Regions from separate parts of the Aromatoleum petrolei genome, predicted to be linked through region 1. Evidence: predicted binding sites of a transcription regulator. Region 1 holds the regulator's gene; each other region holds the start of a gene.
What was found. Region 1 encodes sigma-54, which starts transcription at its own class of promoters, with help from an activator protein. Its sites were predicted from a motif close to TGGCACGCTTNCTGCTNA; they were not measured.
Positions count from the first base shown of each region.

Region 1 (7,734 bases):
GATCGCACCGGAATCCGGCGCCAGGCGGTCATCCGCGCGCTCGCCGGACTCATGACATAATCATTTTTGGATCGCTGCACAGGCGACCTGCAACACGCCAGCAATCTCTGTGCCATAATCCCCCAACGTTTTGAAAGGACAGGACATGGACGACAACAAGGCCAAGGCCCTCGCCGCCGCGCTCTCGCAGATCGAGAAGCAGTTCGGCAAGGGTTCGATCATGCGGATGGGCGACGGCAACGTCGAAAAGGACATCCAGACCGTCTCGACCGGCTCGCTCGGACTCGACATCGCGCTCGGCCTCGGCGGACTGCCGCGCGGCCGCGTCGTCGAGATCTACGGTCCCGAATCGTCCGGCAAGACCACGCTGACGCTGCAGGTCATCGCCGAGATGCAGAAGCTCGGCGGCACCGCCGCCTTCATCGACGCCGAGCACGCCCTCGACGTCGGCTACGCCGAGAAGCTCGGCGTGAACATCACCGATCTGCTGATCTCGCAACCGGACACTGGCGAGCAGGCGCTCGAGATCGCGGACATGCTGGTGCGTTCGGGCGGCGTCGACATCGTCGTCATCGACTCGGTCGCCGCGCTCACGCCCAAGGCCGAAATCGAAGGCGAGATGGGCGACCAGCTGCCCGGCCTGCAGGCCCGCCTGATGAGCCAGGCACTGCGCAAGCTCACCGCCAACATCAAGCGCACCAACACGCTGGTGATCTTCATCAACCAGATCCGCATGAAGATCGGCGTGATGTTCGGCAACCCCGAGACCACCACCGGCGGCAATGCGCTGAAGTTCTACGCCTCCGTGCGCCTCGACATCCGCCGCACCGGCGCGATCAAGAAGGGCGACGAGGTCGTCGGCTCCGAGACGCGCTGCAAGGTCGTCAAGAACAAGGTCGCCCCCCCGTTCAAGGAAGCGCACTTCGACATCCTCTACGGCGAGGGCATCTCTCGCGAAGGCGAGATCATCGACCTCGGCGTCGAGAACAAGATCGTCGACAAGGCAGGCGCCTGGTATTCCTACCAGGGCGACAAGATCGGCCAGGGCAAGGACAACACACGCGAGTTCCTGCGTGCGAACGCGGCGCTCGCACGCGAGATCGAGAACAAGGTGCGCGTCGCGGTCGGCCTCAAGGAACTGCCGGCCGAGCCCGCGCAGCCGGCTGCCGAGGCGGCCTGAAGCCCCTTGCCCGGATCATGGCGGAGACGAGCCTGCGGGAACGCGCATTGCGGCACCTCGCGCGTCGCGAACACTCGCGCGCCGAATTGGTCCGCAAGCTCGCCCCGCACGGCTCCGCCGAAGAGATCGACGACGTGCTCGACCGCATCACCGAACTGGGCCTGCTCAGCGACCACCGCTTCGCCGAAGCCTGGGTGCGCGGCAAGGCCACCCGCTTCGGCACGGCACGCCTGCGGCGCGAGCTCGCACTGCGCGGGGTCGAGCGCGACACGATAGACGCGGCGCTCGAGGCCGAGGGCGTCGAGGACGACGTCGACCGCGCACGCGCCATCTGGCGCGGCAAGTTCGGCACCACGCCGGCCGACGCGCGCGAGTGGGCCCGCCAGGCGAGGTTCCTGCAAGGTCGCGGCTTCGGCACCGACGTGATCCGCAAGATATTGAAAGAGAACCCTGATGAGTCTGCTTAAGGTCGCCGGACTGCAGAAACGCTACAAGGCGCGCACCGTCGTCCACGATGTCGGCTTCGAGGTCGGCAGCGGCGAAGTCGTCGGCCTGCTGGGCCCCAACGGTGCCGGCAAGACCACCTGCTTCTACATGATCGTGGGCCTCGTACGTGCCGACGGCGGCGACATCCGCCTCGACGACGCCGAGCTCACGCACCTGCCCGTGCACGCGCGCGCGCGCCTCGGCCTGTCCTACCTGCCGCAGGAGATGAGCGTGTTCCGCAAGCTCACCGTCGCCGAGAACATCCGGGCGGTGCTGGAACTGCAGGGGCTGAACAGCGAGCGCGTCGACGAACGCCTCGAGGAACTGCTCGAGGAGTTGGGCATCGCCCATCTGCGCGACAACACCGCGGTGTCGCTGTCGGGCGGCGAGCGGCGGCGCTGCGAGATTGCGCGCGCGCTGGCGACCGACCCGCGCCTGATCCTGCTCGACGAACCCTTCGCGGGCGTCGACCCGATCGCGGTGCTCGACATCCAGAAGATCATCCGCTTCCTGCGTGACCGCGGCATCGGCGTGCTCATCACCGACCACAACGTGCGCGAGACGCTCGGCATCTGCAACCGCGCCTACATCATCAGCGAGGGCCGCGTGCTCGCGAGCGGGCGACCCGACGAGATCGTCGCCAACGAACAGGTTCGCCGCGTCTATCTCGGCGAGCATTTCCGCCTCTGATCCTGCCCGCGTAGCCCCATGAAACCGTCCCTCCAGCTCAAGATCTCCCAGCACCTCACGCTGACGCCGCAGCTGCAGCAGTCGATCAAGCTGCTGCAGCTGTCGACGCTGGAGCTCAACCAGGAGCTGGAACGCTTCCTCCTCGAGAACCCCATGCTCGAGCGCGAGGACGGCGACGGCAGCGACTTCGCCCCGGGTGCCGCGCAGCCCTCCGGCGAAGCGCCCGACTCCGGCAGCCAGGCCGACACCCCGACGCCCGGCGAGGAGGGGCATGGCGAGGCCGAACCGGCGAGTTTCGACGAAGCCGGCGAATGGTCGAGCGCGAGCAGTGGTTCGTCGAACCGCGACGATGACGACGACACCGACTTCCAGGAACTGCAGGCTGCCGGCACCAGCCTGCGCGATCACCTCGACCAGCAGGTGAGCCTGTCGCCGCTGTCGGATCGCGACCGCGCGCTGGTGCGCTTCATCATCGAGGCGCTCGACGAGGACGGCTACCTCAACCAGTCGCTCGAGGAGCTGCTGCCGCTGCTGCCGCCGGAACTCGAATACGACCTCGACGACCTCTCGATCGCGTTGCGCCACGTGCAGAACCTCGACCCGGCCGGCATCGGCGCGCGCAACCCGCAGGAATGCCTCAGCCTGCAACTCCGCGCAATGCCGTCGGACCCGACGCGTGACCTCGCGCTGAAGATCGTCGACGAGCACCTCGACCTGCTCGCTGAACGCAACTTTCTGCGCATCAAGCGCGCCACCGGCTGCGACGACGACGCACTGCGCGCCGCGCACGCGCTGATCTGCAGGCTCGATCCGCATCCGGGCTCGCAGCACTCGGTGCAGGAGACGCGCTACATCCTGCCGGATGTCGTCGTGCGCAAGATCCGCAACCGCTGGGCCGTCACGCTCAACCCCGAGGCGATGCCCAAGCTGCGCATCAACTCACTGTACGCCAGCATCCTGCAACAGAACCGCGGATCGGGCGGCGCGCTGACCAGCCAGCTGCAGGAAGCACGCTGGCTAATCAAGAACGTGCAACAGCGTTTCGACACCATCCTGCGGGTTTCGCAGGCGATCGTTGACCAGCAGCGACAGTTCTTCGATTATGGTGATGTGGCGATGCGACCCCTGACGTTGAGGGAGATCGCGGACCAGCTCGAACTGCACGAATCGACTGTTTCGCGGGTCACGACGCAGAAATTCATGGCCACACCGCGCGGCGTGTTCGAACTGAAGTATTTTTTCGGCAGTCACGTTGCCACCGACACCGGTGGGGCGGCCTCTTCCACGGCGATTCGAGCGCTGATTCGCCAGCTGGTGGAGGCCGAAGACAGGAAAAAGCCCCTGTCCGACGCGAAAATTGCCGAGTTGTTGGGCCAGCAGGGTATCGTGGTGGCGCGCAGAACGATCGCGAAATACCGCGAGTCACTCAATATTCCGCCGGTCAGCCTGCGCAAAGCGATCTGAAAAACGATCTGACAATACGAGGAAACATCATGAATCTCACCATCACCGGACATCACGTCGAAGTCACCCCCGCGATCCGCGAGTACGTCAATACGAAGCTCGATCGCGTCATCCGCCATTTCGACAACGTGACCAGCGTCAGCGTGATCCTGTCGGTGGAGAAGCTGCGCCAGAAGGCGGAAGTGACGCTGCACGTGCGCGGCAAGGACATCTACGTCGAGAGCGAGGACGCCGACCTGTATGCAGCCATCGACAGCATGGCCGACAAGCTCGACCGCCAGGTTCTCAAGTACAAGGCCAAGAACAACGACCACGGCCACGACACGCTGAAGCACCAGCAACCGACCGAGCTGTGATCCTTTAATTCACGCCGAGGGACCGGGGTGTGTTTATAATTCGCGCGTTTTCAACCCGCGCCTGCCGCACACCCCGAGCCTCCTCCCGCATCCGATCGGCAGCGGCACGGCCCGTGTCGTGCAGGTGGTGATCCGCATGAGCCTCATCGCCGAACTCCTGCCCCCCTCGAACGTCGTCATCGATCTGGACGCCAGCAGCAAGAAGCGTGTTTTCGAACAAGCCGGTCTCCTGTTCGAGAACCATCAGGGCATTGCCCGCAGCGTCGTCTTCGACAGCCTGTTCTCACGCGAACGCCTCGGCTCGACCGGCCTGGGTCAGGGCATCGCCATTCCCCACGGCCGCATCAAGGGCCTGAAGGAAGCCGCCGGCGCCTTCCTGCGCCTCTCGGCCCCAGTGCAGTTCGACGCTCCCGACGGCCGCCCCGTGACGATGCTGTTCGTGTTGCTCGTGCCCGAGCAGGCCAACGAAACCCACCTGCAGCTGCTGTCCGAGCTTGCGCAGATGTTCAGCGACCGCGACTTCCGCGAACAACTGCAGAACGCGCCCGACGTCGCGACGATCCATACGCTGTTTGCCTCCTGGGGTCCGCATGCGGCAGACCAGCGTCGCGCGGCTGTATGACCTGCACCGCGAACGGCTGGAGCTGACGCACGTCAGCGGCCGGCTGGACCGGGTCATCTCGGTCAACGAAGAGCGTATCTGGCCGGCCGACCTCGTCGGCCACCTGAACCTGATCCATCCGACGCGCATCCAGATCCTCGGCGCGGCCGAGCTCTCGTGGGCGCAGCGGCATTCGCGCGAAAAGGTCGCCCACCACCTCACCGAAATCATCGGTGCACGCCCGCCGGCGATCATCGTCGCCGACGGCTGCAGGATCCCCGACATCCTGAACGGCATCTGCGAGCACGCAGAGGTCGCCCTGATCACGACGCCACAACCGTCGGCGAGCGTGATCGACCAGTTGCGCCTGTACATGTCGCGCGAGCTCGCCGAGAAGGTCTCGCTGCACGGCGTGTTCATGGACGTGCTGGGCGTGGGCGTGTTCATCACCGGCAGCTCCGGCGCCGGCAAGTCCGAGCTGGCCCTGGAACTCATCTCGCGCGGCCACGGGCTGGTCGCCGATGACATCGTCGAATTCTCGCGCATCGCGCCAACGGTGCTCGAGGGGCGGTGCCCGGAGATGCTCAAGGACTTCATCGAGGTGCGCGGCCTGGGCATCCTCAACATTCGCACGATTTTCGGCGAGACCGCCTGCCGGCGAAAGATGCGCCTGCGCCTGATCGTGCACCTCGAGCGCCGCCTGCCGGGCCAGTCCGATCCCTCGCGCCTGCCGGTGCAACGCGAGACACAGGACATCCTCGGTGTACAGGTGATCCGCACGACGCTGCCCGTCGCCGCGGGGCGCAACATCGCGGTGCTGCTCGAGGCCGCTGTGCGCTCGACCATCCTGCAACTGCGCGGGATCGATTCAACGCAGGAATTCATCGACCGTCAGCAACGCCTGCTCGACGCCGACGGGGAAACCCTCTAAGCGGGAACGGCCGGCAAGACTCTTGCCGCAGTGCCGCATCGGCTGATACGCTCAAGGTCTTTGCGCCGCCCCGCGAAGGCCTCCCCGATGACTGCCGCAACACCGGATTACCTGGAAAAGATCCTCAATGCCCGCGTCTACGACGTGGCCGAGGAAACGCCGCTGGACCTCGCCACGAATCTCTCGGAGCGCGTGCACAACCGCGTCTTCCTGAAGCGTGAGGACATGCAACCGGTGTTCAGCTTCAAGCTGCGCGGCGCGTACAACAAGATGGCGCACCTGTCGCCGCAGGCCCTCAAGCGCGGCGTGATCTGCGCCTCGGCAGGCAACCACGCGCAGGGTGTCGCACTTTCGGCACAGCGCATGGGCGTGCGCGCGGTGATCGTGATGCCGACCTCGACGCCGCTGATCAAGGTCGAGGCGGTCAAGGCGCGCGGCGGCGAGGTGGTGCTGGCCGGCGACTCCTATTCCGACGCCTATGCCCACGCGGTCGAGCTCGAGAAGACCGAGAAACTGACCTTCGTCCATCCCTACGACGACCCGGACGTAATCGCCGGCCAGGGCACGATCGGCATGGAGATCCTGCGCGCGCACCCGGACCCGATCCACGCAGTGTTCTGCGCCGTCGGCGGCGGCGGCCTGATCGCCGGCGTGGCGGCTTATATCAAGCGCCTGCGCCCGGAAACGAAAATCATCGGCGTCGAGACCGTGGACGCCGATGCAATGACGCGCTCGCTCGCCGAAGGCCGGCGTGTCGTGCTCGACCAGGTCGGGCTGTTCGCCGACGGCACGGCGGTGAAGCAGGTCGGCGAGGAAACCTTCCGCCTGTGCCAGCAGTACGTCGACGAGATGGTCCTGGTCGACAACGACGCGATCTGCGCCGCGCTCAAGGACGTGTTCGAGGACACGCGCTCCATCCTCGAGCCATCGGGCGCGCTCGCCGTGGCCGGAGCGAAGGAATACGCAAAGCGCCACAACCTGCACGGCAAGAATCTCGTCGCGGTGGCATCCGGCGCGAACATGAACTTCGACCGCCTGCGCTTCGTCGCCGAGCGCGCCGAGGTCGGCGAGCAGCGCGAGGCGGTGTTCGCGGTAACGATCCCGGAGCGGCCGGGTTCCTTCCGCAAATTCTGCAGCCTGGTCGGCAACCGCCACATCACCGAGTTCAACTACCGCTACGCCGATCCGCAGCGCGCGCACATCTTCGTCGGCGTGGCGGTGCATAACCGCGCCGAGGCCACGCGCGTGGTCGAGATGCTGGAACGCCACGAACTACCGGCGGTGGACCTCACCGACGACGAGATGGCGAAGAGCCACATCCGCTACATGGTGGGCGGACACGCGCCGCATGTGAGCAACGAGCTGATCTACCGCTTCGAATTTCCCGAGCGCCCCGGCGCGCTGATGAACTTCCTCACCAGCCTGCATTCGGACTGGAACATCAGCCTGTTCCACTACCGCAACCACGGCTCAGACTTCGGCCGCGTGCTGGTCGGCATGCAGGTGCCGCCCGAGGACAAGGGCGCCTTCCAGGACTTTCTCGACCGACTCGGTTACGAATACGCGGACGAGTCGGCCAACCCCGCCTACCGCATGTTCCTCGGCTGAGCGGGAAACGCGCCCGCCTCGGTGACGATCCAGTCCATCGGGCGGTCGTGCGACTGCGGCCACACGTCGTCCACCCGCGCAAATTCGAAACCCAGCCCCACCGCGACCGGATCCATGACTGCCAGGGTGCGGTCGAAATAGCCACCACCGTAGCCGACGCGGTAGCCTGCGGCGTCGAAGGCATTGCACGGGACGAGAATCATGTCGGGAACGACCGGCTCGCCTTCGGCCGGATGCGGGATGCCGTGGCGGTCGAGTGGCATCTCCATGCCGGGAGTCCAGCGACGAAACTCCATCGGGCCGGCCTGGTGCGGCACCACGGGCAGCAGCGCGACGCGCGCGCTGTCCGCCGCCAGCCAGTGCGTGACCCAGACGCGCAGATCCGGCTCGCCACGGTAGGGCCAGCAGAAGCCCAGCG
Region 1 is NZ_CP059560.1:2,382,465-2,390,198, forward strand. It holds gene ToN1_RS10880 (nicotinamide-nucleotide amidohydrolase family protein) at 1-60, shown strand, start outside; gene recA (recombinase RecA) at 146-1,180, shown strand; gene recX (recombination regulator RecX) at 1,198-1,647, shown strand; gene lptB (LPS export ABC transporter ATP-binding protein) at 1,634-2,356, shown strand; gene ToN1_RS10900 (RNA polymerase factor sigma-54) at 2,375-3,820, shown strand; gene hpf (ribosome hibernation-promoting factor, HPF/YfiA family) at 3,850-4,176, shown strand; gene ptsN (PTS IIA-like nitrogen regulatory protein PtsN) at 4,313-4,798, shown strand; gene hprK (HPr(Ser) kinase/phosphatase) at 4,767-5,708, shown strand; gene ilvA (threonine ammonia-lyase, biosynthetic) at 5,796-7,316, shown strand; gene ToN1_RS10925 (5-formyltetrahydrofolate cyclo-ligase) at 7,295-7,734, opposite strand, start outside.

Region 2 (7,734 bases), 1.5 Mb from region 1:
GGCGGGCGCTGCCGTGCGCTCCCGTGCGCAGGCGTGGTGGCGCGACTAGAATCTACGTTCCCGCGGCATTCGCGCCAACATCGACACATTTCCCCATCATGAAGACACTCGCCGACTACCCCAATTTCCGCCAGCAGGCATACATCGACGGCAGCTGGTCCGACGCCGATTCGGGCGCGACCTTCGCCGTCCGCAATCCGGCCACCGGTGAAACGATCGCGCACGTCCCCGACATGGGGGCGGCGGAGACGGCGCGCGCGATCGCGGCGGCGAATGCGGTGCTGCCCGCGTGGCGCCGCACATTGGCGAAGGAGCGTGCGGCGCTGCTGCGGCGCTGGTTCGCGCTGATTCTCGACGCGGCCGACGAGCTGGCGGCGATCATGACCGCCGAGCAGGGCAAGCCGCTGGCGGAGGCGAAGGGCGAAGTCACGTATGCCGCCTCCTTCGTCGAATGGTTCGCCGAGGAGGCGAAACGCACGATGGGTGACGTGATCCCGACCGTGGGTCAGGATCGCCGCCTGCTGGCAATCCGTCAGCCGGTGGGTGTGTGCGCTGCGATCACGCCGTGGAATTTTCCCGCGGCGATGATCACGCGCAAGGTCGCGCCTGCGTTTGCAGCGGGCTGCACGGTGATCGTGAAGCCCGCGGAGCAGACGCCGCTCACCGCGCTGGCGCTGATGGCGCTCGCGGAGCAGGCGGGCTTCCCGAAGGGGGTTTTCAACGTCGTCACCGGCGATCCGGTCGCGATCGGCGGGGAGCTGACGTCCAGCCCGGTCGTGCGCAAGCTGTCCTTCACGGGTTCCACCGAGGTGGGCCGCCTGCTGATGGGACAGTGTGCGCCGACCCTGAAGAAGCTGTCGCTGGAACTCGGTGGCAATGCGCCCTTCATCGTGTTCGACGATGCGGACCTCGATGCCGCGGTGGAGGGCGCAATGGGGTCGAAGTACCGCAACGCGGGCCAGACCTGCGTGTGCGCGAACCGCCTGCTGGTGCAGTCGGGCATCTACGACCGCTTCGCCGAGCGCCTTGCCGAGGCCGTGAAAGGGCTGCGCGTCGGCCCCGGGACTGCCTCGGGGGTGAACATCGGCCCGCTGATCGACGATGCGGCGGTGGTCAAGGTCGAGAGCCACATTGCGGATGCGGTGCAGAAGGGGGCGCGCATCATGACCGGCGGGCGGCGCCACTCGCTGGGTGGGTCCTTCTTCGAGCCGACCGTGCTGGCCGACGTGACGCCGGCGATGCGGGTCGCGCGGGAGGAGACCTTCGGTCCGGTGGCACCGTTGTTCCGCTTCGACACGGAGGAGGAGGCGATCCGCATGGCCAACGATACGGAGTACGGGCTGGCCGCATATTTCTTCTCGCGCGACGTGGGGCGCATCTTCCGCGTGGCGGAGGAGCTCGAATACGGCATGGTGGGCGTCAATACCGGGCTGATGTCGAACGAGGTGTCGCCCTTCGGCGGCATCAAGCAGTCGGGTCTCGGGCGCGAGGGCTCGGTGTACGGCATCGACGAGTATCTCGAGATCAAGTCGATCTGCGTGGCGGGCATCGATCGATGAGCGAGGCAATCGCGGCGAGCCATCCGCACCCGGCCGAACCTTCCGCGTGGGTGCGGCGCTTCCTGCCATTGGTGGCGCCGGGCGGCACGGTGCTCGATTACGCCTGCGGCGGCGGACGCCACGCCCGCCTGTTTGCGGCGCGCGGCTTTCGCGTTGTGGCGGTTGATCGCAACGCGGAGGCGGTCGCGACGCTGGCGAGCGTGCCGCGTATCGAAGCGCGTTGCGCGGATCTGGAGGATGGGCCGTGGCCGCTGGCCGGGGAGGGCTTCGACGCGGTGGTCGTCACGAATTACCTGTTCCGGCCGCGCTTCGCCGATCTGCTGGCATGTGTCGCGCCGGGGGGCGTGTTGATCTACGAGACTTTCATGCTGGGCAACGAGCGCTTCGGGCGACCCGCGAGTCCCGAGTTCCTGCTGCGGCCGGGTGAGCTGCTCGGCGTGCTGGGAGCGGATTTCACCGTGCTGGCGTTCGAACAGGGGATCGTGGAGCGGCCGAAGGCTGCGGTCGTTCAGCGTGTGTGTGCCGTCCGACGTCCCGCGGATACGACCGCGCTGCCGCCTGCGTCCGAGTGAACAATCAGGTGGGTAGCAGCCCCCGAATTTGCAGGAAGAAATGGGGGATATGCCCCAGATGGGGGCTCCCCCATCCGGCCGCACAGAGGCAGTAAAGGCGGCAAAGGGGCGTGATCGTTGGGAGTGGGAAGATTTTCCATGGCTGGCACGGGGCGTGCATAGGGACTGGCGAACCCGGCATTCGAGTCCGGGAATCAGCAGCCAACCGCTCCGGAGGCCGAAAATGAACACTCCCAACGTCAGCCTGCTCAATGTCAGCCGTGTCGCCCGTCTCAAGACACCGTACACGACCCGCCGGATCCCGGCTTCCGCGTTCGTCACGCTTCTTGGAGGCTCGCGTGCCCCGCGCGTGGGGGACTTGATCTTGGCGCGCGTCGACAAACTCGGGCAGCACCGCCACCTTGAACTCGCCTGCGGGCGACGCGCGCGCCTGTACGAGGGCGACGAAATCGTCCTCGCGTATGGCAACCGCTACGCGCCCGACCAGTTCGAGGCCGAGGTGCCGTCGGACCTCGGGCCCTGCCACATGGTCGCGGGCGGCGGTGTCGCGGCACGCGTGATCACGCGTCACGACAAGATGCGCGGTGCGACGGTCGTGCAGCCCCTGGGACTGCTTGGGGATCGCAACGGGCGCCCGATCAACCTCGCGGACTTCGCCCTGGATTCGCCGCGTTCTGACGGTCGGAGAGCCTTCACGGTCGCGGTGGTGGGAACGTCGATGAACGCCGGCAAGACCGAGACGGCGTCGAACCTGATCCGCGGCTTTGCAGGTGCCGGACTGCGAGTCGGGGCGGCCAAGGTGACGGGCACGGGGGCGGGCTGCGACATCTGGATGATGGTCGATGCGGGCGCGCAGTCGGTGCTGGATTTCACCGATGCGGGGCTGCCGTCGACCTACCTCGCGGATCCCCAGGATGTGGAGCGGGTGATGACCACGTTGTTGGATGTGCTGTATGCGAGCGGCGCCGATGTGGTGGTGTTCGAAGTCGCGGATGGACTCTATCAGCGCGAGACGGCGCACTTGCTGAAGTCGGCGGCCTTTGCGCATGCGGTCGACGCGGTGGTCTTCGCTGCCGGTGATGCCATGGGGTCGGCCGGCGGCGTGCACGCCTTGCGCGCGATGGGTTTGCCCGTGATCGCGGCGAGCGGTCTCCTCACGGCGTCGCCGCTGGCGATGCGCGAGGCGGCCCATGCGACCGGACTCGAGGTACTCGATCTCGACGCGCTGCGCAGCCCCGGGATTCTCGATTTCGTGGGCTTTCGGGCCGCGGAAGGCTTGGCGGTGGGAGCGATGTGATGCCGGGCGCAGCGTCCATTGTGCCGCCCATGTGGGCTGGGGCGCGGCGCACGATGCTCGCGGGGCTGGGGCTCAACGGGGTTGCGCAGGCCGTGGTGGCGCTGGTCTGCGCCTGGCTGACGAATCGCTTCTTCGACATCGTGATCGAGCAGCGTGCGGGGGGCTCGGGGGTGGCCTTCGCTCTGATCGGTGGGCTGCTGGGGGCCGGGGCCGCGCTCGCCGCCTTGCGCGTGATGGAGCGGGTGCAGGCCGAGCGTCTGGGGCAGGACTACGCTTCGGAACTGCGGCTCGCGCTTTACGACAGCATGGCGGGGCAATCGCCGCGGCGAATGCAGGCGCGCAGCCGCGGCGCGACATTGTTGCGCTTCGTCGGCGATGTAAAAGGGATCCGGCGCTGGATCAGCCTTGGTTTGCCCAGAATTGCGGTTGGCGTGTTGAGCGCAAGCTTAGCGTTGTCCGTGCTGGCCCTGGTGAATGGGGTCATTGCCTTCGCCGCGAGCGCGGGTTTCATCGGCGCGGCGGCCACGCTGGCGCTCCTCAGCGAGCGCGTCGATCCCGCGGTGCGTGAGGCGCGGCGGCGGCAGGCGCGCCTCACGGCGAACGTGAATGACAAGATCGGCGGGATAGCCGTAGTGCAGGTGTTCGATCAGGTCGCGCGCGAACGCGCCCTGATCGAGCGGCAGGGGAGTGGTCTCGCGGAGGCCATGGTGGCGCAGACACGTGGGATGGCCCTGCTGAAATCCGCGGCAGAGTTCAGTTCGTCCTTCGCAACCGCAGGGGTGCTCCTCGCGGGTGCAATCGAGGTGGCGACGGGCGAACTGAAAGCGTCGCAGGTCGTGGGCGCGATCACTGTCGTCGGCTTGATCTCCCCGACGTTTCGCGATTTCGGCCAGGCTTTGGGCTACTGGCGCTCGGCGCGCGTTTCGATGGAAAAGCTCGCGACCTTCCTTGCAGCCCCGCGGTTCGTTACGCCGCCGCAGGAAGGCGGCCATGCTTGCCCGGTGCCGCTTGCGGTCTGCGGGACGGCGGTAGATATCGAGTTCTGCGACGTGGCGAGCGGGAATGCATTGCGGAACTTCAACGCGCACGCGCCTGCCGGGGCGATGGTGGCGATTGTCGGGCCGAGCGGGGCAGGCAAGTCGACGCTGCTCGGCCTGGCGGCTCGCCTGCTCGAACCGGACTGTGGGGAAGTCCGCGTCGCCGGGGTACCGATCGGCCACTATCGGCTGTCCGAGTTGCGCCGCGCTCTTGGGGCTGTGATGCCCGACCTGCCGCTGCTACGCGGCTCGATCGAGCGCAATCTTCGCTATCGCTGGCCGAATGCCCCGGATGCCGAGGTGGCCCGTGTGGCCGGCCTGTGCGGTATCGACGAACTGCTCGCGGATCTGCCGGACGGCGCACGCACGCGTGTTGCGGACGCAGGGGGCAATCTGTCGTACGGACAGCGTCAGCGCATCGCGTGGGCGCGGGCGTTGCTCGGGAGACCCTCGGTGCTGCTACTCGACGAGGCCGACGCAAACCTCGACCCCGTCTCGGCGCGTCGTCTCGGGAAGATTCTCGACAGCTTTGCCGGAACGACGCTGATGGTCACGCACAGCTACGTGCGGATGATCCAGGCCGACCTCGTGTGGTACGTCGAGGCCGGGCGACTGCTCGAATCCGGTCCTCCGGAAGAGCTGATGGGTCGTGTGAGCCGCACCCGGCGCCTGTTCCAGCGAGAAGCGAACGCGGCGGGGTGACGACATGCCTTGTTCGTTCCCGGTTGCGCACTCGAACGGTCAACCTGCGATCGTGTGTCATGCGCCTCGCGAAGCGGGCCGGGCTTCCCCCACCGCGCCTGCGGCAGGCGAGGCCGGAACTGCATCGTTCCTGCCGAACCGGATCGAGCGGCGGGTACTGGAATCCGACGCAAGCCTGCCGTACGTGGTGTTCGAGCCGTCGCGCGGCGGTGCCGGTGCGCCGATACTCGTCACCGTGCATGGCATCTCCCGCAATGCATGGGAGCAGGTGAGCATGTTTGCCCCCTACGCCGAGCGCGCTGGCGTCGTGCTTGTAGCGCCGCTGTATGAGCACGCGCGGTTTCCCCGCTACCAGCGTCTGAGCGCCAACGAGCGAGGCGAACGTCCGGCCGCCGTCATGGAGGCGATCATTGCCGAAGTGACGCTTACAACCGGGGCCAAGGGGGACCGGCTTTACCTCTTTGGCTTCTCCGGGGGTGGCCAATTCGTGCATCGCTACGCAATGGCCCATCCGGATCGGGTTGCGGGCTACGTCGTCGGCTCGGCCGGCTGGTATACCTTCCCCGATGCGCAGCGACGCTATCCTTACGGCGTGCGATACAGCCGGCGCCTGCAGATGGGCGGCTTCGACCTGGGGCGCTTCCTCACAGTGCCGGGTTGGGTGCTGGTGGGGGAGCGCGACGTGCACGAGGGCACGGCGATGCGCAAGACCGAGCGCGTGATGGTCGAACAGGGCCTGTCGCGGATGGAGCGCGGGCTTCGTTGGGTCGATGCGGTCAATGCCCGCGCCGCCGAGCTGGGGCTGGCTGCGCCGGTCCGTTTCGAGCCGCTGCCGCGTTCGCCGCATTCCTTCCGGCGCAGCATGCGCAGGGGGGAACTCGGGCAGCGAGTGTTCGGCCACCTGTTCGGTCTCGAGGAGAGCGTAGTGCGGGGCTCGGAGTGGGGGACTACGACATCTTGTGCCCCTGAACGGAGGGCTGCGGAATGAGTGCCGGTTTCTCCTTCATGCGCAGGACATTGACATGGGTCGTTCCGGGCCCGGCGGGCGATGCGTGGGGACGTGAATTGTCCGCGGGCGTGAGTGCGGGCGGGGGGAATGGCGCAGTGACCGGAACCGGACGCGAAAGACATGCGACGCCCGCCCTGTTGCGGCCGTTCAATCTGAGCCGTTGGTTCGCGGTGATCGGGCTGCTGTCGATTGCATCGATCTCGGCGATTGCGGCGTACCTGATCTCGGATTTCGTAACCGAGCGCATGGTCCGGCAGGAAGGCCAGCTGACCATGGAGATGGTCGACAATCTGGTCATGAGCGAGCAGTCCATGCGCAAGCTCCTCATCGAACATCAACCCGTCAGCGTGGATGAACCGGGTGGGGCGTTTGCCCATCTCGGGCTGATGCCAGGAGTGCTCAGGGCCAATCTGTACGACACTTCGCGCCGCATCCTGTGGTCGAGCGAAACCGAGTTGATCGGACAGCAGTTCGGAGCCAACCAGGAACTCGACGAAGCCCTCGCGGGGCGCCTCGTCGCGCACGGCAAACACCACGAGGTAGGGGAGAAGGCCGAGCACATGCATCTGGCACGGGCCGCCAACTTCTTTGTCGAGATATACCTGCCCGTGCGCGACACGGATGGCACAGTGTTGGGGGCAATCGAGTTTTACAAGAATCCCGTGGCGCTGTTCAATGCCTTGCAGCAGCTCAATCGCAACATCGCGATCGGCGCCGCACTGGCCGGGCTGTTCCTGTATGTCGCCCTGTTCGGCATGGTGCGTCGGGCGGATCTGCTGATCTCCGAGCAGCAGCGCCGCTTGGTTGATGCGGAGACGCTGGCGGTGGTGGGGGAAATGAGCTCTGCGGTCGCCCACGGCATACGCAATCCGCTCGCATCGATCCGCAGCTCCGCGGAGCTGATCCTGGTCACCGACGAGGAGACCGGGCGCGAGGCGGCGGGCGATATCATCTCCGAATCCGACCGGCTGGAGGCGTGGGTACGCGAACTGCTTTCCTACTCGCGGCCACTGGATGAAAAGGCCGGCGCAGTCTCACTCGCGCCCCTCGTGGTGCGGTGCATCGAGGAGTTCGGACGCGAACTGCATCGACGGAATATCACCGCGTCACTGCAGATGCCTCCCCACATACCGGCGGTGCATGGGGATTCGCTGCTGTTGGCGCAGGTCCTGCACAGCCTGATGGCGAACGCCATTGAAGCGGTCCAGGCGGATGGGCGCCTGGAGATCTGCTGCGAGAGCGTGCGCGGCGGACGTCAGGTAGTGCTTACGGTGCGCGACAGCGGCCCCGGCATGACCGCGGAACAACTGCAGCGGGTGGGCAAGCCGTTCTATACGACCAAGACGCAGGGCCTTGGCGTTGGCCTCGCGCTCGCTCGGCGGATCATTGAGCGCTATGGCGGCGCGATGGAAATCGACAGCGCGCCAGGTCGCGGTACGGCGGTGCTCCTGACGCTGACCTGTGGATGACGGGACCGATCGGACAGGAGAGGGCAGGAGAGGGTCTATGGGGCGCGCGATTCTGGTCATCGAGGACGAGGCGGTTCTCGGCAAGAACA
Region 2 is NZ_CP059560.1:911,561-919,294, reverse strand. It holds gene ToN1_RS04170 (NAD-dependent succinate-semialdehyde dehydrogenase) at 99-1,559, shown strand; gene ToN1_RS04165 (class I SAM-dependent methyltransferase) at 1,556-2,131, shown strand; gene ToN1_RS04160 (P-loop NTPase family protein) at 2,355-3,428, shown strand; gene ToN1_RS04155 (ABC transporter ATP-binding protein) at 3,428-5,167, shown strand; gene ToN1_RS04150 (alpha/beta hydrolase family protein) at 5,172-6,155, shown strand; gene ToN1_RS04145 (sensor histidine kinase) at 6,152-7,645, shown strand; gene ToN1_RS04140 (sigma-54-dependent transcriptional regulator) at 7,683-7,734, shown strand, end outside.
Region 2: the regulator sigma-54 is predicted to act here: its motif matches at 2,275-2,292, upstream of ToN1_RS04160 (P-loop NTPase family protein).

Region 3 (7,734 bases), 370 kb from region 1:
ACCGAAAGCAGTGCTAAAGGCTTCAGGGTGCTCGAGCATTTTCTCTGCTTGCGCATGGAGCACCTGATTCATTCCATAGCCCGATAAGGGGTGGACGGATACGGCGTCAATAAACATGCGCCATATTGCCGGACGGAGCATTATTCCTGCGGAGAGACGCTCGGTCGGGTTTTCATCCTGCTCCAGTTGTAAGAACTCGCATGCAGGGGAAATTGAAAAGGCGAATGCTATATAAACGATAGTAAGCGAGAGAGTGGCAATGAAAGTCCTTTGCGGTAGTGAGCGGCGCCAGTAAACGGTTGAGGCAGAGATTATCAAAATGGCGAGGGCTCCCGTGCGGGATTGTGTGAGAGCTATTCCTGCCACGAGAAAACATGCGAGTAAGAAGGCGAAGCTGCCACGCAGGAAGCCACGATAGAAGCCCCATGCGGACGCAAGAACTCCCCAGGTCAAAAGCGTGGAAAGTTGATTAGGTTGCGCGAGATTGCCGTAAGGTCGCGAGCCAATCTGTTGATGCATCCAAAGACCAAGCTGCGAGTCTTGAGTAACCAGTCCCAACCATTGATGAAGCTGTATTCCAACGGACGCCGTTCCGGCTATTCCGATGGACAAAAACAGGATGTCGCCGAGCTCGTCGCGTCTACACTGTTGCCAGCGGTGGCCGGCTTGAACGGACAGCGCTAGTCCGAAAAGATATATTGTGCCAATAAGTGCTGTGCCGGAAAAATCAATTAGTCCGAGCCATAGCTGCGTTATTGGAACAATTGCGAGGGCTCCAATTGCTAAAGTGAGCCAGTGCCAATCCGTGAGTTCGCGGTAAATAAGAAAAGGTAGTGCTGCGAAAACGCAGAGGACAATGGAGACCCACGCCTCGGAGTGGAATGAGACCCAAGGTTGGTAATGATTGGGTAGCAGCCAGCCGAGTGCGAGGATAAAGGACGCAATGACATGGCTTATACTCGAAGGGGAGGCGCTCAATTTAAAAGAGGGGGAAGAAATGGTCACGTTGTGTTCATTGTGCGGTGCTATAGCAGAAATAAAAAGGCCCCTGCAAAGGGGCCTTTTCTGCCAAATCTATACTCGCGCGGGTATCAGCGGCATTCGGAGGGGAGGAACTTGGAGTTGATTGCAGTAGATGCGCAGGCCCATTTCAGTTGACCGCCGCCAACAACCGTCGGCGTCATCGTAAGGTCGCCTGTTGCGCCCGGCACCGTCGAGGTGACGGTGACAACGCCGGTGGTATCGGCAATCGCGATGTTACTGACGTACTTCGTAGCGCCCGGGAAGGTGTATCCGCTATTAGATGCGGTTACAAGGGCAAGTGATCCAAGGGACGACGCCGTTTCCGACACAGCAAGTTTGGCAGGGGCGCTCATAACGATGACTTCGCTGACCTTTGCCCGGGTCGTGTAATCCTGATACGCGGGCAGTGCGACGGCAGCCAAAATACCGATAATCGCCACGACGATCATCAGTTCGATCAGGGTAAAGCCTTGTTGAACCTTTTTCATGATGCGCTCCTTGATGGAAACCACGGAAAATCCGCTTGGATTCCCTGTCGCAATCAGCGTGCCAATTCTTACGGCTTTAACGGCTTGCGAAGCATGCGGTTAGAAGACAAACAAAAACAGTGTCTTACAGAATGTTTACCAAGCCTTCGCCACAGACCTCCACTCCGGCGCGTGACAATTGTCACAAAGTGCGTCAACAGCAGACGCGATGACAACGGAAAATGTCAAATGTTGACAGTGGCGCAGAGGATGGGCGGTGTCATCGGCAACTCATAGGGGCACGGGCGCCGCGGGGGGGCTTGCGCCGCCGCAGTTCCCACTCCTTCACCAGCGCATAGATCGCCGGGATCACCCCCAGCGTCAGCACGGTCGACGACAGCATTCCCCCAACCATCGGTGCAGCGATGCGACTCATGACTTCGGAGCCGGTGCCGGTGCCCCACATGATGGGTAGCAGGCCGGCGATGATGGCGACGACGGTCATCATCTTGGGGCGAACGCGTTCGACCGCGCCTTCCATGATCGCGTGGTAGAGATCGGTGGCGTCGGGCTGGCGGCCTTCGGCGAGGCGCTTGGCGCGGATGGCTTCCCACGCGTGGTCGAGGTAGATCAGCATCACCACGCCGGTTTCGGCCGCGACGCCGGCCAGCGCGATGAAGCCGACGGCGACGGCGACGCTCATGTTGTAGCCCAGCCACCACATCAGCCAGATGCCGCCGACGAGGGCGAAGGGCACGGACAGCATGACGATCAGGGTCTCGGTGAGGCGGCGGAAATTGAGGTAGAGGAGCAGGAAGATGATCGCGAGGGTGAGCGGGACGACGACGACGAGCTTTTCCTTGGCGCGCTCCATGTATTCGAACTGGCCGCTCCAGGTGGCGTAGTAGCCGGGCGGGAAGTCGACCTTCTCGGCGACGGCGCGGCGCGCGTCGGCGACATAGGAGCCGATGTCGCGGTCGCGGATGTCGACGTACACGTAGGCGGTGAGGAGCGCGTTCTCGGTGCGGATCGCCGGGGCGCCCTTGGCGAGCGAGACTTTCGCCAGCTGGCCGAGCGGGAGGTTGCCGCCGGCGGGCAGCGGCACGAAGACTTCCGCGGCGATGCGGCGCGGGTCGTCGCGCAGGTCGCGCGGGTAGCGCACCGTGACGTTGTAGCGTTCGAGGCCTTCGACGGTGGTGGTGACCGGGTCGCCGCCCAGGGCGGTGGCGACCACCATCTGGAAGTCGTCGACGGTGATGCCGTAGCGCGCGAGCTGGGCGCGGTCGGGGACGATGTCGAGGTAGAAGCCGCCGGTGACGCGTTCGGCGTAGGCGCTGGTGGTGCCGGGGACCTCGCGCACGGCCGCTTCGACTTCGCGGGCGAGGCGTTCGATGACGGCGAGGTCCTTGCCGAAGACCTTCACGCCAATCGGGGTGCGGATGCCGGTGGAGAGCATGTCGAGGCGGGCCTTGATCGGCATGGTCCAGGAGTTGGCGACGCCGGGGAATTTCAGCGCGGCGTCCATCTCGGCGATCAGCTTGTCGGTCGTCATGCCCGGGCGCCATTCGGATTCGGGCTTGAGGTTGATGACGGTCTCGAACATCTCCAGCGGCGCGGGGTCGGTGGCGCTGTTGGCGCGGCCGGCCTTGCCGTACACGGAGGCGACCTCGGGGAAGGTCTTGATGATGCGGTCGGTGGTCTGCAGCAGTTCGCCGGCCTTGGTGACCGACATGCCGGGCAGCGACGCGGGCATGTAGAAGAGCGTGCCTTCGTCGAGCGTGGGCATGAACTCGGCGCCGATGCGGCTCGCCGGGAAGATCGTGATCGCCATCGAGATTGCGGCGGCGATCAGGGTGAGCCAGCGGTGGCGCATGACCCACGCGATGATCGGGCGGTAGAGCCAGATCAGCGCGCGGTTCACGGGGTTCTTCGCCTCGGGCAGGATGCGGCCGCGGATGAAGAGCATCATCAGCACCGGCACGAGCGTCACGGAGAGCAGCGCCGCACCGGCCATCGCGAAGGTCTTGGTGAAGGCGAGCGGCGAGAACATGCGGCCTTCCTGGCCTTCGAGGGTGAACACGGGCAGGAAGGAGACGGTGATGATCAGTAGTGAGAAGAACAGCGCGGGGCCGACTTCCTTGCACGCGCGGATCATGGCCTCGGTGCGGTCGGCGCGCGTGGCGTCGTCCGGGAGGTGTTCCAGGCGCTTGTGCGCGTTCTCGATCATCACGATCGCGGCGTCGACCATGGCGCCGATGGCGATGGCGATGCCGCCCAGGCTCATGATGTTGGAGCCGAGCCCGAGCGAGCGCATGGCGATGAAGGCGATCAGGATGCCGATGGGCAGCGTGACGATCGCGACGAGCGCGCTGCGCACGTGCATGAGGAACACGATGCACACGGCGGCGACGATCAGGCTTTCCTCGAGCAGCGTCCATTTGAGGTTGGCGATGGCGCGCTCGATCAGCGCGGAGCGGTCATAGACGGGGACGATGGAGGTGCCTTCGGGCAGCCCCGCCGAGATCTCGGCGATCTTGGTCTTGACGTTGGCGATCACCTCCAGCGCATTCTGGCCGAAGCGCGCCATGACGATGCCGGAGGCGACCTCGCCCTCGCCGTTGAGCTCGGCGATGCCGCGGCGTTCGGCGGGCACCATCTCGACGCGCGCGACGTCGCGCACGAGCACGGGCGTGCCGCCTTCGCTCTTGAGGACGAGGTTGCCGATGTCCTCGGCATTGCGCAGGTAGCCGCGCCCGCGCACCATGTATTCGGTTTCGGCCATCTCGACGACGCGGCCGCCGACGTCGCGGTTGGAGGCGCGGATGACCTGCGCGACGCGGTCGAGGGGGATGCCGTAGCTCGCGAGGCGGTGCGGGTCGACGGTGACCTGGTATTCGCGCACGAAGCCGCCCAGGCTCGCGACTTCAGCCACGCCCTGCGCCTTGGTGAGCTGGTAGCGCACGTACCAGTCCTGCAGGCTGCGCAGCTCGGCGAGCGAGCGGTCCTTGCCGGTGAGGGCGTATTGGTACACCCAGCCGACGCCGGTGGCATCCGGCCCGATCTGCGGTGCGACGCCAGTCGGCATGCGGCCGGCGGCCGACGACAGGTATTCGAGCACGCGCGAGCGTGCCCAGTAGATGTCGGTGCCGTCCTCGAAGATCACGTAGACATAAGACGCGCCGAACATCGAGAAGCCGCGCACGACCTTGGCCTTGGGCACGGCCAGCAGCGCGGTGGTGAGCGGATAGGTGACCTGGTCCTCGACGACCTGCGGCGCCTGGCCGGGGTAGTCGGCGTAGACGATGACCTGCACGTCGGAGAGGTCGGGCAGGGCGTCGACGGGAGTCTTCTTCAGCGCATACACGCCGCCGGCGCTGACGAAGAGCGTCGCCAGCAGGACGAGGAAGACGTTGCGTGCGGACCAGTCGATGAGGCGGTCGAGCATTTTTATTTGTCCGGTAATCGAATAGCTAAGGTCTGCTCGGGCACGAAGTTCCACCCTTTGAAGGGGAGGGGGCGCAGGACTCAAGCTGAAATCAAGTAACTGCTCCCGCGCCCATCAATGTCCCTTGTGCCCTGCCGCAGTGCTCGGCGTGATGCGCGTGATGGCGAATTCGCCCGGCGCGCGCTCCTCGAACTCGAAGCGGATCGCGCTGCCCGGGGCGACGCCCTTCACGACGTCGGGCGAGGCCAGGTTGAAGTCCATCGTCATCGGCGGCCACTTCAGCGCGGGGATCTCGCCGTGGGTGATGCTTGCCGAGTTGGTGGAGAGGTCGATCGCGTCAAGCGTGCCTTCGGCCGCGTAGGCCTTCGCGGTGGCGGCGGCGTCGTCCTTGCCCGCAGTGAAGCTCGCGAGCGCCGTGCGCAGGTTGCTCTCGGCGTCGATGAGGAAGTTGGCCGAGACGACGACGCGCTCGCCCGCCGCGATGCCGTCGAGGATCTCGATGTGATCGCTGCCGCGGCGGCCGACCTTGACGGCCTTGGGCAGGAAGCGGCCTTCGTCCTGAGCGACGAGCACGACCTGGCGTTCGCCGCTGTCGATCAGTGCGGAGGCGGGCACCGTCAGTACGGGGGTCGCCTTGCCGGTGTCGACCTCGGCGTGCGCGAAGAGCCCGGGGCGCAGCAGGCCGTCGGGGTTCGCCAGTTCGAGGCGGATCGGGGTCGTGCGCGTCGCGGCGTCCAGCGTCGGGTAGAGGTAGGCGACCGCGGCGTCGAAGCTGCGCCCGGGGAAGGCGTCGAGCGTCACGGTGGCGTGCTGGCCGGGTTTCACACGCGCGAGGTCGCGCTCGTACACGTCGGCGAGCACCCACACCGTGGAGAGGTCGGCGATGCGGAAGAGGGCGTCGCCGGGCATGAAGCGCATGCCTTCGACGGCCTTCTTTTCCATGACGATGCCGTTGGCGGGCGACGTGAAAGTGAGCCGCCCGCTGCCGGCCTTCGTTCCCTCCGGGAGCTTCATCTGCCAGTTGGAGACGCGCGCGCGGGTCGCTTCCGCGAGGCGTTGCGCGGATGCGGCGGCGGCAGGGTCGCTGCTCGCGTCGCGCTGCAGGCGTTCGGCGATCTGCAGCTCGGAGCCGGCCGAGACGAGTTCGGGGGAATACACGGAGAACAGCGCCTGGCCGCGGCGCACCGGGTCGCCGCTGGCATTGACGTGCAGGCGTTCGATCCAGCCCTCGAAGCGCGGTGCGACGTCGACGACGCGGCGCTCGTTGATCGCGACGCGGCCGACCGCGCGCACCGGTTCGTCCAGCGTGCGCGGTTCCGCGAGCGCGGTGCGCACGCCCAGCGTCTGCAGGCGGGCGGGGCTCACGGTGACCGCGCCGGTGTCGTCGGGGCCGGCGTCCTCGCCCTCATAGACGGGGATGTAGTCCATGCCCATCGAGTCCTTCTTCGGCACGGGTGAGGTGTCGGGCAGGCCCATCGGATTGCGGTAGTAGAGGATCTTCTTCCCGCCTGTGCCTGTGCCTGCGGTGGCGGGGCTCGCGTCAGCGGCGGGGGAGGCAGCGGGATGCCCGGTCTGGCGGGTGCCGGCGAAGTAGCCGGCGGCGAGCGCGAGGGCGACCGCGAGGGCGCCGAGGGTCAGTTGCGCGGCGGGTTTCACAGGGATTCTCCGACCAGTTTTTCGATTTCGAACAGGGCCATGCGGGCTTCGACTTCGGACTGCAGCAGGTTCATGCGGGTGTCGACGAGCTGACGTTCGGCCTCGAGCACGGCGTCGAAGTCGGCGCGGCCGGTTTCGAAGGCGGCGCGGGTCGCGTCGCGCGTAGCCTGTGCCTGCGGCAGCAGCGTGCCGCGGAGGAGGCGTTGCGTCTCCCGCGCGCTGGTGAAGTTCGCCCAGGCGGCGCCGATCTCGCCGGCGAGCCGGCTGCCGGTCGCTGCGCGCCTGGCGTCGGCGGCGGTGACCATGTAGGCGGCTTCGCGCTCGCGCGCGCGGCGGGCAGATTGCTGCAGCGGGATCATGACTTCGAACATCAGGTCCCACGACTGGTCTTCGCCGCGCGGACGGTTGTTCGTGACGCCGATGCTGTAGTCGGGATAGCGGTCGGCCCAGGTGCGTTCGCGTTCGAGGCGCGCGGCCTCGATGCCGCGTTCGTCGGCCGCGAGGGCCGGGTTCGCGGCGCGGGCGCGGGCGACGAGGGCAGCGAGGTCGAGCGCCGCGGGCAGGGCCGACGGTTCTCCGGGTGCCGCGAGCGGTTCGTGCGGGGCACGGGCGAGCAGGCCGTTGAGGGCGGCGACGGCGCCGCGGCGGCGTTGTTCGATGCCGACCTGGGCGAGGCGCTGGCTGGTGATCTCGCGCTGCGCGCGCAGCACCGCCTGCTGCGGCGCGAGGCCCTGGCGGTAGCGCGCGAGCGTGGCTTCCTCGAGGCCGCCGAGGAGCGCGAGGGTTTCGCGTGCGAGCGCGGCCTCGCGGTCGGCGGCGTAATAGCGCAGCCAGGCCTGCTTGATCGTGAGCGCGAGGTCGAGCCACGCGGCATCGAGCCCGGCCGTGGCCTGCTCGGCCTTCGCGGCCGCCGTGCGGGATTGCAGTTCGCGTTTGCCCCAGCCCGGCAGCGGCTGGATGAAGCGGTAGCGCGTCTCGCCGACGCGGCCCGGCACGAGGGTGGTGCCGCCGCCGCGCATCTCGTTGGTGAAATCCATCAGTTCGACCTGGACGTTCGGGTCGGGCAGGGCGCCGGCGGAATCGACGCGCTCGCGCGCGGCCGCGGTTTCGGCACGCTGGGCGGCGAAGGACGGGTTGGTGTTG
Region 3 is NZ_CP059560.1:2,008,739-2,016,472, reverse strand. It holds gene ToN1_RS09220 (PglL family O-oligosaccharyltransferase) at 1-1,005, opposite strand, end outside; gene ToN1_RS09215 (pilin) at 1,092-1,511, opposite strand; gene ToN1_RS09210 (efflux RND transporter permease subunit) at 1,771-4,935, opposite strand; gene ToN1_RS09205 (efflux RND transporter periplasmic adaptor subunit) at 5,050-6,591, opposite strand; gene ToN1_RS09200 (TolC family protein) at 6,588-7,734, opposite strand, start outside.
Region 3: the regulator sigma-54 is predicted to act here: its motif matches at 1,558-1,575, upstream of ToN1_RS09215 (pilin).